DNA from 3 places in the Ideonella azotifigens genome. Region 1 is predicted to be linked to each of the others. Evidence: predicted binding sites of a transcription regulator. Region 1 holds the regulator's gene; each other region holds the start of a gene.
What was found. The regulator FNR, encoded in region 1, switches genes on or off when oxygen is low (the NO sensors DNR and NnrR bind a similar motif). The targets are predictions, from matches to a motif close to TTGATNNNNATCAA.
Positions count from the first base shown of each region.

Region 2: the regulator FNR is predicted to act here: its motif matches at 2,018-2,031, upstream of LRH25_RS29200 (universal stress protein).
Region 3: the regulator FNR is predicted to act here: its motif matches at 1,845-1,858, upstream of LRH25_RS28215 (phosphate transport regulator).

Region 1 is NZ_JAJNKD010000004.1:423,395-426,662, forward strand. Features, by position in the region: gene hemN (oxygen-independent coproporphyrinogen III oxidase) at 5-1,438, opposite strand; gene fnr (fumarate/nitrate reduction transcriptional regulator Fnr) at 1,559-2,299, shown strand; gene LRH25_RS12395 (hypothetical protein) at 2,358-2,678, opposite strand; gene LRH25_RS12400 (hypothetical protein) at 2,653-2,886, opposite strand; gene ccoG (cytochrome c oxidase accessory protein CcoG) at 2,910-3,268, opposite strand, start outside.
Region 2 is NZ_JAJNKD010000022.1:54,493-57,760, reverse strand. Features, by position in the region: gene LRH25_RS29215 (hypothetical protein) at 1-260, shown strand, start outside; gene LRH25_RS29210 (H-NS histone family protein) at 351-668, opposite strand; gene LRH25_RS29205 (TraR/DksA family transcriptional regulator) at 717-1,109, opposite strand; gene LRH25_RS29200 (universal stress protein) at 1,121-1,945, opposite strand; gene LRH25_RS29195 (hypothetical protein) at 2,184-2,492, opposite strand; gene pstS (phosphate ABC transporter substrate-binding protein PstS) at 2,747-3,268, opposite strand, start outside.
Region 3 is NZ_JAJNKD010000020.1:94,024-97,291, forward strand. Features, by position in the region: gene LRH25_RS28215 (phosphate transport regulator) at 1-1,674, opposite strand, end outside; gene LRH25_RS28220 (DUF3562 domain-containing protein) at 2,012-2,227, shown strand; gene LRH25_RS28225 (Acg family FMN-binding oxidoreductase) at 2,461-3,268, shown strand, end outside.

The sequences.
Region 1 (3,268 bases):
GCGCTCAAATCATCCTGGAGAAACGCTCGCGCTGGCGGTCGGTCTGCAGGTAGCGGTCGAAGACCATGGCCACTGCGCGCACCACGTACCAGCCGGTGGCGGTGACCTGCAAGGCATCCGGCTCGATCTCGACCAACCCTGCCTCGGCCAGCGGCGCCAGCTGCTGCAGCTCGGTGGCGAAGTAGCTGCGCATGTCCATCAGGTGAGCGAGTTCGATGGATTCGAAGTCGACCCGGCCCTGGCACATCAGCGCCATGATGACGGCGCGCCGCACCAGGTCGTCCCTCACCAGCGCCACGCCGCGCTGCACCGGCAGTTCGCCCTGGCGCAGCGCGTCGTAGTACTCGGGCAGGGTCTTGGCGTTCTGGTGGTAGCTCGCGCCCACGCGGCCGATGGCCGACACGCCCAGGCCGATCAGGTCGCAATCGGGCTGGGTGCTGTAGCCCTGGAAATTGCGGTGCAGCCGACCTTCGCGCTTGGCCACGGCAAGAGGATCGTCCGGCAGCGCGAAGTGGTCCATGCCCACATAGGTGTAGCCGCGACCCAGCAAGCCGGCGATGGCACCGCCCAGCATTTCCACACGTTGCGCGGCGCTGGGCAGCTGCAGGGTGTCGATGCGGCGCTGCGGCTTGAAGCGCTGCGGCAGGTGGGCATAGGCGTACAGCGCCAGGCGGTCCGGCCGCAGTTCGCCGATCTGCGCAATGGTGCGCGCGAAGCTGGCCGGCGTCTGCTGCGGCAGGCCGTAGATCAGGTCGGCATTGATGGAGGCGAAGCCCAGTTCGCGCGCGCTGACCATCAAGGCTTTCACGCTTTCGAACGGCTGCACGCGGTGCACCGCCTGCTGCACCTGCGGATCGAAGTCCTGCACGCCGAAGCTGATGCGGTTGAAGCCCAGTGTGCGCAGGTGGGCCAGGCGCTCGGCGCTGACGGTGCGCGGGTCGACCTCGATCGAGAGCTCCGCACCCTCGGTGAAGCCGAAGGCGGCGCGCAGCGAGGCCAGCAGGCGGCCCAGCTCCTCGTCGGACAGGAAGGTCGGCGAGCCGCCGCCCAGGTGCAGCTGCGAGACCAGCTGCGAAGCCGACGGGCCGTCGCCCAGTGCGGCGCGCACCAGGCCGATCTCGGTGTCCAGCGCCTGCAGGTATTCGGTGGCGCGCTCGTGGTGGCGGGTGATGACCTTGTTGCAGGCGCAGTAGTAGCAGACCGACTCGCAGAACGGGATGTGCACGTAGACCGACAGCGGCCCGCCCAGCGCCGCGCCGCCGCCGCGCAACGCCAGCGCTCGGCGGCACTCGGCCGGGCCGAAGGCTTCGACGAAGCGGTCTGCCGTGGGGTAGGAGGTGTAGCGCGGGCCGGGGGCGTCGAAGCGCCGCAGCAAGGCCTCGGGCAGCAGCGGCGACGCCTGCTCTGCGCCAGCGGAGGTCGACGAAAGGACTGTCATGCCCGGCATGCTGCCCGGCACCGGCCTTGGCCGGCTTGATCTGGCGCAAGCGCCCACAGCAGCCGGGCTTGAACAATCAGGTCCCGGACCTTTGTTGTCTCACATCAAGACTGCCCCGCCATGATTCCCCTGACCGATGCCTGCGCCGCCCAGGCCAAGCCCAATGTGGCCTGCTCACACTGCAATCTGCGCGAGCTGTGCCTGCCGGTGGGCATTCCGGACGACGAACTGCAACGCCTGGACGGCATGGTTGCCACCCGCCGCAGCGTGCGCCGCGGCCACACGCTGTTTCGCCACGGCGATCCGTTCGAAGCGGTCTACGCGGTGCGCACCGGCTTCTTCAAGACCCGCATCACGCCTGAAGACGGACGCGACCAGGTCACCGGCTTCCAGATGGCAGGCGAATTGCTGGGGCTGGACGGCATTGGCAACGACCACCATGCCTGCGACGCCGTGGCGCTGGAGGACTCTCAGGTCTGCGTGATTCCCTACAGCCAGCTCACGCAGCTCTCGCGCGAATTCCCCGGCCTGCAGCGCCAGTTCCACAAGATCATGAGCCGCGAGATCGTGCGCGACCATGGCGTGATGCTGCTGCTGGGCAGCATGCGAGCCGAAGAGCGCCTGGCAGTGTTCCTGCTGAACCTCTCGCAGCGGCTCAAGGCGCGCGGCTTCTCGCCCTCGTCACTTGTGCTGCGCATGACACGCGAGGAGATTGGCACCTACCTGGGCCTGAAGCTGGAGACCGTGAGCCGCTGCTTCTCGAAGTTCCAGGAAGACGGCGTGCTGGCGGTACGCCAGCGGCAGATCGACGTGCTGGACCCCGAGGCCTTGCAGCGCCTGGTAAACAACGCGCACGGCTGATCCAGCCGAGCCGCGGCGGTGCCACCCCCCTGCGTGACACGCTCCGCGGCGCCAGCGGTCATTCGGGCGCCGCCTCGCGCTCGCGCCGCAAGCCGCCCACCAGCCACAAAGTAGCGGCCGACGAAATGGCGGTCGTGACCCAGAAGACCAGGAATGCCAGCGAACAGATGGCGTTGCGCGACCATTCGGATTCGCCGCTGCCTGGCAGGTCGTGCACGCTGCCGGGGTCCACGAAGGCGAACATCAGGCCGGCGAGCAGGCCCGCCATCACGAATGCAGGCCAGAGCACCAGCAGCAGCCTGCTGCGAAGCCTGGGCCGGAAAGCGACGGTGCGCTCCTCCGGCTCGTCTTCCTCAACGGCGTGCGGGGCTGGCAGCATGATTGCGCGCCTGCATGGCATCGGTCGTGGCCCCCTGCTCTGCGCTGCCCGCCTCCAGCAGCGGCCGGTCCCGGCCGTGCAGCGCCAGGCCGAAGGTGGCGAAGCTCGCCACCACCACGAGGGCGGGGCCGCCAAACACCATCCAGGCAGTGGGCACCCGCCACCAGGGCAAGGTCGGTTGAAACTGTTCGATGGGCCTTGCCTTCATGGCTTGTCTCCTTGTTGGCGGAATCAGCGGGGGATCACAAACGAGGACTTTTCGCTCACCGCGGCACCCGCGGCGCCCAGCGGCGACACCTCGAAACGGATCGGGTGGGCGCCCGGTTTCAAGGCCGCCGCCTGCTCGGGCGGCACCCGCACCGCGAGCGTCACCCAGCGGGCTTCGGCAGGCAGCAGGCTGACCTCCGGGCTGCCGGACAGCACAGCGCCGGGAATGCCCTGCACTGCCACGTGATAGCGCTGTGGCTGCTCGGTGGCATTCATCAACTGCAGCCGGAAGACGTTCTCGACCAGGCCGTCTTCAACGATGCGCGCCAGCGTGGCGCGGTCGCGCACCACGTCCACCTTCAGCGTGCGGCGCAGACTGAGGC
Region 2 (3,268 bases), on a different contig from region 1:
CCTTCCTCAAGGCCGATGCCAGCAAGCCGGGCTTCTCGTCGCGCCTGAGCGCGCTGTCCACCGAGGCCAGCGCGCTGTCCGCCACCATCCGGCAGAGCGCCGCGATTTCGCAGGCTGCGCGCTATGCCGGTGCCTCCGGCAATGTGATGTCGATGTACAGCTCGCTGCTGGCGCAGCAGGATGCGACACCGGCCACGTTCTCGCTGTCCGCGGCGAGCAGCTCGCTCACCTATGCGGGCGTGTTGTCGTCAAAGGCCTGAAGCAGGCCTGGCCTGAGATCAGGCAGTGAGGCGAGCCGCGGCATGGCCGGGCGGCTCGCAGGACGCAAGGAAGTTGAGGGACCGGGAGGTTCAGACCGCGAAGTCTTCCAGCGACTTGCCGCTGTTGATCGCGGCCGTCAACCAGCGCGGCTTGAGCCCGCGGCCGGACCATTCCTGGCCGGTGGCGGCGTCGCGGTACTTCGCAGCGACCTTGGCGCGGCCTTCGCTCGGCACCTTGGCGCCAGCGGGCTTGCGGCCGGCGGCAGCGATGTCGTCCACCGTCAGGCCGTATTCGGCCATCAGCGACTTGATCTTGCCGATTGCATCGGCGCGGGCGCCGGTCTGCATTTCAGTGATCTGCTTGTCCAGCGCGGCTTTTTGGGCCAGAAGTTCTTGAAGTGTGCTCATGGGCCGCGATGATAGTGCCGATGACGGGCCGGGCAGGCAGCGGCCCGCTCAGCCGCCATGGGCACGTGCTTCATGCGCGGTTTCGCAGCGCGTGCAGCGCTGGGCGGCAGGTTGCACCAGCAGCCGCGGCATGCCGATGGGTTCGCCGCAGTCGACGCAGTTGCCGAAGCGGCCTTCGGACATGCGCTGCAAGGCCTGGTCGACCTGGCGCAGCTCGAAACGGTCGCGGTCCTCATGCGCCTGCACCAGGTGGGCTTCGACCTCGACCTCGCCCAGGTCCTTTTGGTCCATGACATCCGGTGCCGCCTGCTCCCGCTGTTGTTGCCGCGCCAGATCGGCCGCCTGCACGGCCGACTGCAGTTCGCTGCGGCGGAAGCTCAGCAGTTCGCGCAGCGTCCCGAGGGAAGCGTCTGTCGACGGGTTGTCTGTTGCCTGGTTCATTGTGTTCTCCATCAGTGGGCCATCAAAACCGGCAGGGTCATCGAGTCCAGCACGGTGCGGGTGGCGCCGCCCAGCACCCATTCGCGCAGGCGGTTGTGGCCGTAGCAGCCCATGACCAGCAGGTCGGCCGAGGCATCGGCTGCCAGCGACAGCAAGGCTTCTCCCACCTGCTGCTCGGGCAGGCCGTGCACGGCCATCGGGGCGGTCACGCCGTTCAGCCGCAGCCAGCGTTCGACGGCTGCACTGCCGACCCGGTCGGCGTCGCGTGTCGCGGTGTCGCAGGCCAGGTGGATGGACTTGGCCTGGCGCAGCCAGGGCAGGGCCGCGGTCGCCGCGCGGGCGGCCTCGCGCGTGGGCTTCCATGCCAGCAGCACCTCGCGCCCGATGGGCTGGAAGCGGCCGGTGTGCGGCAGGATCAGCGCCGGCTTGCCGCTGTCGGTCAGCAGCGTGGCGATGAAGCCGGGCGGCACGGCGCCGGCCATGCCGTCCTGCGGGTCGACCTGGCCGAGCACCAGCAGATCGGCCAGCAGCGCATGCTGCAGCACGGTGGATTCGAAAAGCTCGTTGCCGGTCTCGGCCCAGGCCATGGTGCCCGCAGGCAACTGGCGCTCGAACAGTGCGCGCGCACGGCCGCGCTGTTCCCGGTCCAGCTGTTCGAACACGGCATAGGCCGATTCGGCGCCCGCTGCGCCGGCAAACGGCAGGGCCAGCAGCGTGGGCACCACGGCGTACAGCGCAGTCAGCGCCGCCTGGTGTTCACGCGCCAGCCCCTGGGCCAGCGTGAGCCGGTCGGCCGAGCGGGTCGATGCGTCGAGGTGGACGAGGATGTGCTTCATGGCGAGGGCCTCCGGTTGGGCGCGAATGGAACAGCGCAGCGTCCCATCATGAACACCGGAACCCCGGGCGCGTTGATGCGCATCAAGAACGGAGGCGCTCAGGCGCGCCGGCCGGCCTTCCTCTTGCTCGATCTGGCCCTGCGTGCGGACCCGGATGCTGCTGCCGCTGGCCGTGACCATCGGCAGCGCCAGGTCTCAGCCTCTCAGGGCTGGCCCAGGTTGCGATGGGTCTGCGCGCTCAAGGCATGAAGGCTGGCGAGATCGTCGAGACGGGGTCCTGCGTGGCCGGGTCGACCTGGGTGATCAGCCCCTTTTGCAGCAGCGCCTGCACGCTGTCGGGCACGCTGCTCTGGGCGGTTGGCCATTTGGCGGCAGCCTCGGCGTCCAGCAGGTCGGCCAGGTGGGCCAGCGGCGTGTAGCCATTGACCAGCAGCAGCAGGCGGCGCAGCGGCTCGGCCAGTTCGAGGTGGCTGTCGATCACCTGTTGCTGGCCTTCGGGCGTGCGGGCGAAGACCGCTTCACCGTTCAATTCAGCCTGGAAGTGCATGGAAACTCCTTCGTGGATACGCGGCGGGTTTCGTTGCGCGAACCGCAGCACATGGCGTGCCGGCGATGTTCGCGGGCAATGGAACGCACCCGGTTGGCGGGTGTTGTCTCGCTCCAAGGGGAGGGCAGGGGCGCTCAGGTCTTGTGGCAATCATCATAGGGCCAGTCTCCCCAGGCTGTGGCCCCCAAAGTGCCTGTCCCGGCCAATCGGCCAGGGCGGGCCTGTTCCCTTTGCCAGGCCTGCCGCAGGGAAAATCAGTTGAGCAGCCGGCCAATCAACTTCACGCCCAGCATTTCGCCCTTGGCGCCTGTCACCTTGGAAATTTCGCGGTAGGCGCTGGCCTGCACCTTGTCGGGCAGCGGCACGAACTTGGCCTGGCGGGCCAGCGCGTCGCCGTGCAGGTAAGCCCAGGTGACGAACTGCAGGGCGCGTTCCGCCCGCTCGGTCTGCTGGGCCACGCGCGGCACGGCAATGTAGGTGCCCATCGTGATGGGCCAGGTGCGCTGGCCGCGCATGTTGTTGATCGGCGCCGAGAAGTCGCCGTTGCTGTACCAGGTGCTGTGGGTCACCGCTTCGCGAAAGCCCTCGACGCCAGGGGCGACGAACTGCCCTTCGGCGTTTTTCAGCATCACGCCGGCCAGGCCATCGTCCAGTACATAGTTGTAGTCGATGTAAGCAATTGCGCCGGAGGTCGCGCGCAGCGTCTCGGAGACGGCGCTGCTGCCCTTGACCGCCAGTGCGCCTGCCGGCCAGTCGAAATGGTTGGCCACGCCGCG
Region 3 (3,268 bases), on a different contig from region 1:
GAGTGCCTTGACCTGATCTTGTGTCGCCTGCCGCACGCTGGTGGCCAGGCGCCCGAGCACCTTGCGAACCTCGTCGTTCCAGCCCTTGAGGTGGCCGTCGGCGATCAGGCTGATGAGGAAGGCCGCTTCTTCGAGTGCATCGGCCACGTCGTCGGACTGCGCCACCAGCAAGGCCACGGGCCGCCAGCGGGGCTGGCGTTCAGCCTTCTCTCGTGCCTGCATCACCAGCTCGTCTGCCCTGCGCTCCCATGTCTTGGCGCGCGCCGAGAGTTCGGCTGCCGCCTTGGCCGAACGCTCTGCGCCGTGCGCCAGCGCGTCGCCGATCGCTTGAGCCAGCGTCTCGCAGTAGGCGGCATGTTCGGCCAGCAGGTCGAATTCGCTGCTGCGCTGGCGCACATGCCGCGCCAGCAGCATGCGCGTCTCGTCGGCCACCAGCGCGACCGGTTGCCCACGGTGCAGCGCGTCGCACGCCAGCCGCATTACCGCGACCAGGAAGCTGTGCGCATCGGCTGCCCCAATGACTTCATCGAGCCGGTCGCCGATGCGGAATGCACCTTCGCCCACGGCCTGCATCGCGGCGAAAATCAGCCCTTCGCCACCCACCTGCAGCCAGGCGCGGTGGCCGACGTCGAGCCTGGCGGCGTCGGCCAGCACCGTGATCGCGGCTTGCTTGTCGACGAAGGCGCGCAGGCGCTTGCGCGCACGGTTCCAGTCGATCAGGAAGACGATGCGCGAGCCGATGCCCTCCAGCGCGGCCTCGACTGCCGCATCATCAGCGCAATCAAAGCTGGCCGTGCCCACGGTATAGGCCAGGCCCTGGTTCAGTTCGGCGTCGGTGCGAGACACCCGCTCCGACCATGCCGCCCCCAGCGGCGCCAGCATCGACTGGAAAAATTCGAAGCGCGCCGGGTGCAGGTCGGAATAGGTCAGGGTGATCACGCAGCCGGTCACCTGCAGTACCAGCACGTGCGCATCATTGGTGCCGATGTCGTTCTGGATCAGCAGGCGTTCGCCGTCTCGGGTGGCCACCGTGTCCAACCCCGGGTGGTCGAACTTCAATTCCGACGTGCGATTCAGGCCCCGCATGAAGGCAGCCACTCGCGGGCGATCTCCGGGCTGCAGCTCCCACGCGTTGGCACCGGCGATGACCTCGCTGGCCAGCTCGGCCGACAGTTTGTTGATCTGCTTGTGCAAATCCATCACCAGCAGGTGCAGGCTGTCCTGTTCACCCCGCAGGCCGCGGGTGAGAGCGTCGACCTGCGCGTCGGCGAGCCGGTCTGCGGGCAGGTCCCGGAGCCAGGCCAGCCAGTGCTCGACACGGACATGTGTCTGCTCGCCAGCGGGGACGCTCTCCAGCACCGGTCGGGCCATGGTCGTGAGGTCGTCTTCAAGGCCCTTGATCAGCCTTGGCAACTCCGGAAGTGCCAGCGAATCGTCAACCCGCGTCGCGACCGCAATGACTCCCATCAACCAACCGGCTTCCAACGTGGTCGCGGCGATTTCCTTTGTCAGGTCGGGCAGGTCGCGATTGGGGTGAGATGCATGTGCTGCAGCAGTCTGCAGCACCGTGAGGTAGACCTTGAGGCGGTCATTGGCGGCCAGCGCCGCCTTGACCCATGCCGGCAGCATCAGCCGTTGCTGTCCGAGAGCGGTCAGCGCTTGAGTCTTTTGCATGGGTTCGATTCATGAAGCCTGGGGTGGGGCCAGTCTTGGCTTGATGAATGACGCTTGCATGACAGGGCGGCGCAGCCTGCGCACCGGAGTTGACGCAGCGCAATCGCGCGGCCCGCACCGCCGCCTTTGACATGTCGATAGTCGATGGCGCATTGCGACCACTCCCGATCTTGATGCCGGGCAACTCGCCGAATTTGCTTGCGGACTACATTGGGTCCGTTCATTGAGATGCCTGATTGATCTGTCAAGATCTTTGTGCCGTGCCGCACGATTGCCGCAGGGCCTTGTGTGCCACTTTCATGAACCAATGTCGAGTCGAGGAGTCACCGTGCCCAACATGAATCTGCTGCAACCTGATCAGTCTCGGATCGTCGAGTCCTTGGCCTTGGAATGTCACATTTCGGTCACGGAGATGGCCAATCTCTACGAAGGGGCGCGAGCCGAACTTGCGCTGGGTGCTCGCATCACGAAGTACCTCCACATCTTCGCGATTCGCAACGTGCTGGAAACCTTTGATCGACGTCACCTGTTCGGGCCTGTCGGAGATTCCTAAAGACGGGCGGGGCTTGCTACTTGAGACCAATTCGAGTGCCGGGTTCAATGTCTCTGCGTTCATCTCCCCGACATGTTGTGCCGCCGATGCGCAGACACTTCTTGCTGGGTGCGTTGAGTTGTGGCGCGCTCTCGCCAGCGTTGGTCGCATGTTCAGACAGCGCGGGCGAGCAGGCTTACGCCCGCAGCTTGCGGCGACCGCTTGCCAGCAGCCCGGCTGACCATGCCTTCCTGATGCGCGAACTGGTGCGCTTCGCGTCGCTCGCACCATCCAGCCACAACACGCAATGCTGGAAATTCCGCGTGAACGAACGTTCCATCGTGATCGCGCCCGATCTGTCGCGACGTTGCCCGGCCGTCGACCCCGACGACCATCATCTCCACGTGTCTCTGGGCTGCGCTGTTGAAAACCTGACGCATGCAGCACTTGCCGCCGGGCTGCAGGCTGAGGTCCGCAAGGACCTGGCGAGTCCGGACGACATCGCCGTGAACCTTGAAGCCACGAAGCCCTCCATCACGCCGCTGTTCCGGGCCATCACCGAGCGGCAATGCACCCGTGGCGATTACGACGGCAAACCGATTTCAAACGACGATCTCCGGCGCTTGGAACGGGCAGGGACGGGCAACGGGGTGCGGGTGATGCTGTTGACAGAACGCCTCGCCATGGAAAATGTTCTGGCCTACGTGATCGAGGCGAACAGCGCGCAGATGGCCGACGCCGCCTTCGTTGCCGAACTGAAGTCCTGGATCCGCTTCAGTGCTTCCGAGGCGCAACGATCGGGCGATGGTCTTTTCTCCGGCACAACGGGCTCCCCGGTCTTGCCGCGCTGGCTGGCCAGTCCTCTGATGGGATTGTTTTTCACGCCGGAGTCCGAGAACGAGCGCTATGCGAGGCAGCTCCGGAATTCTGCAGGCCTGGCCGTGTTTGTTTCCGAGGCGAACGACAGGGTGCACTGGATCGAGGCAGGGCGCTGCTACGAGCGTTTCGCGCTTCAGGCCACCACGCTCGGCATCCGAAACGCTTTCGTGAATCAGCCAGTCG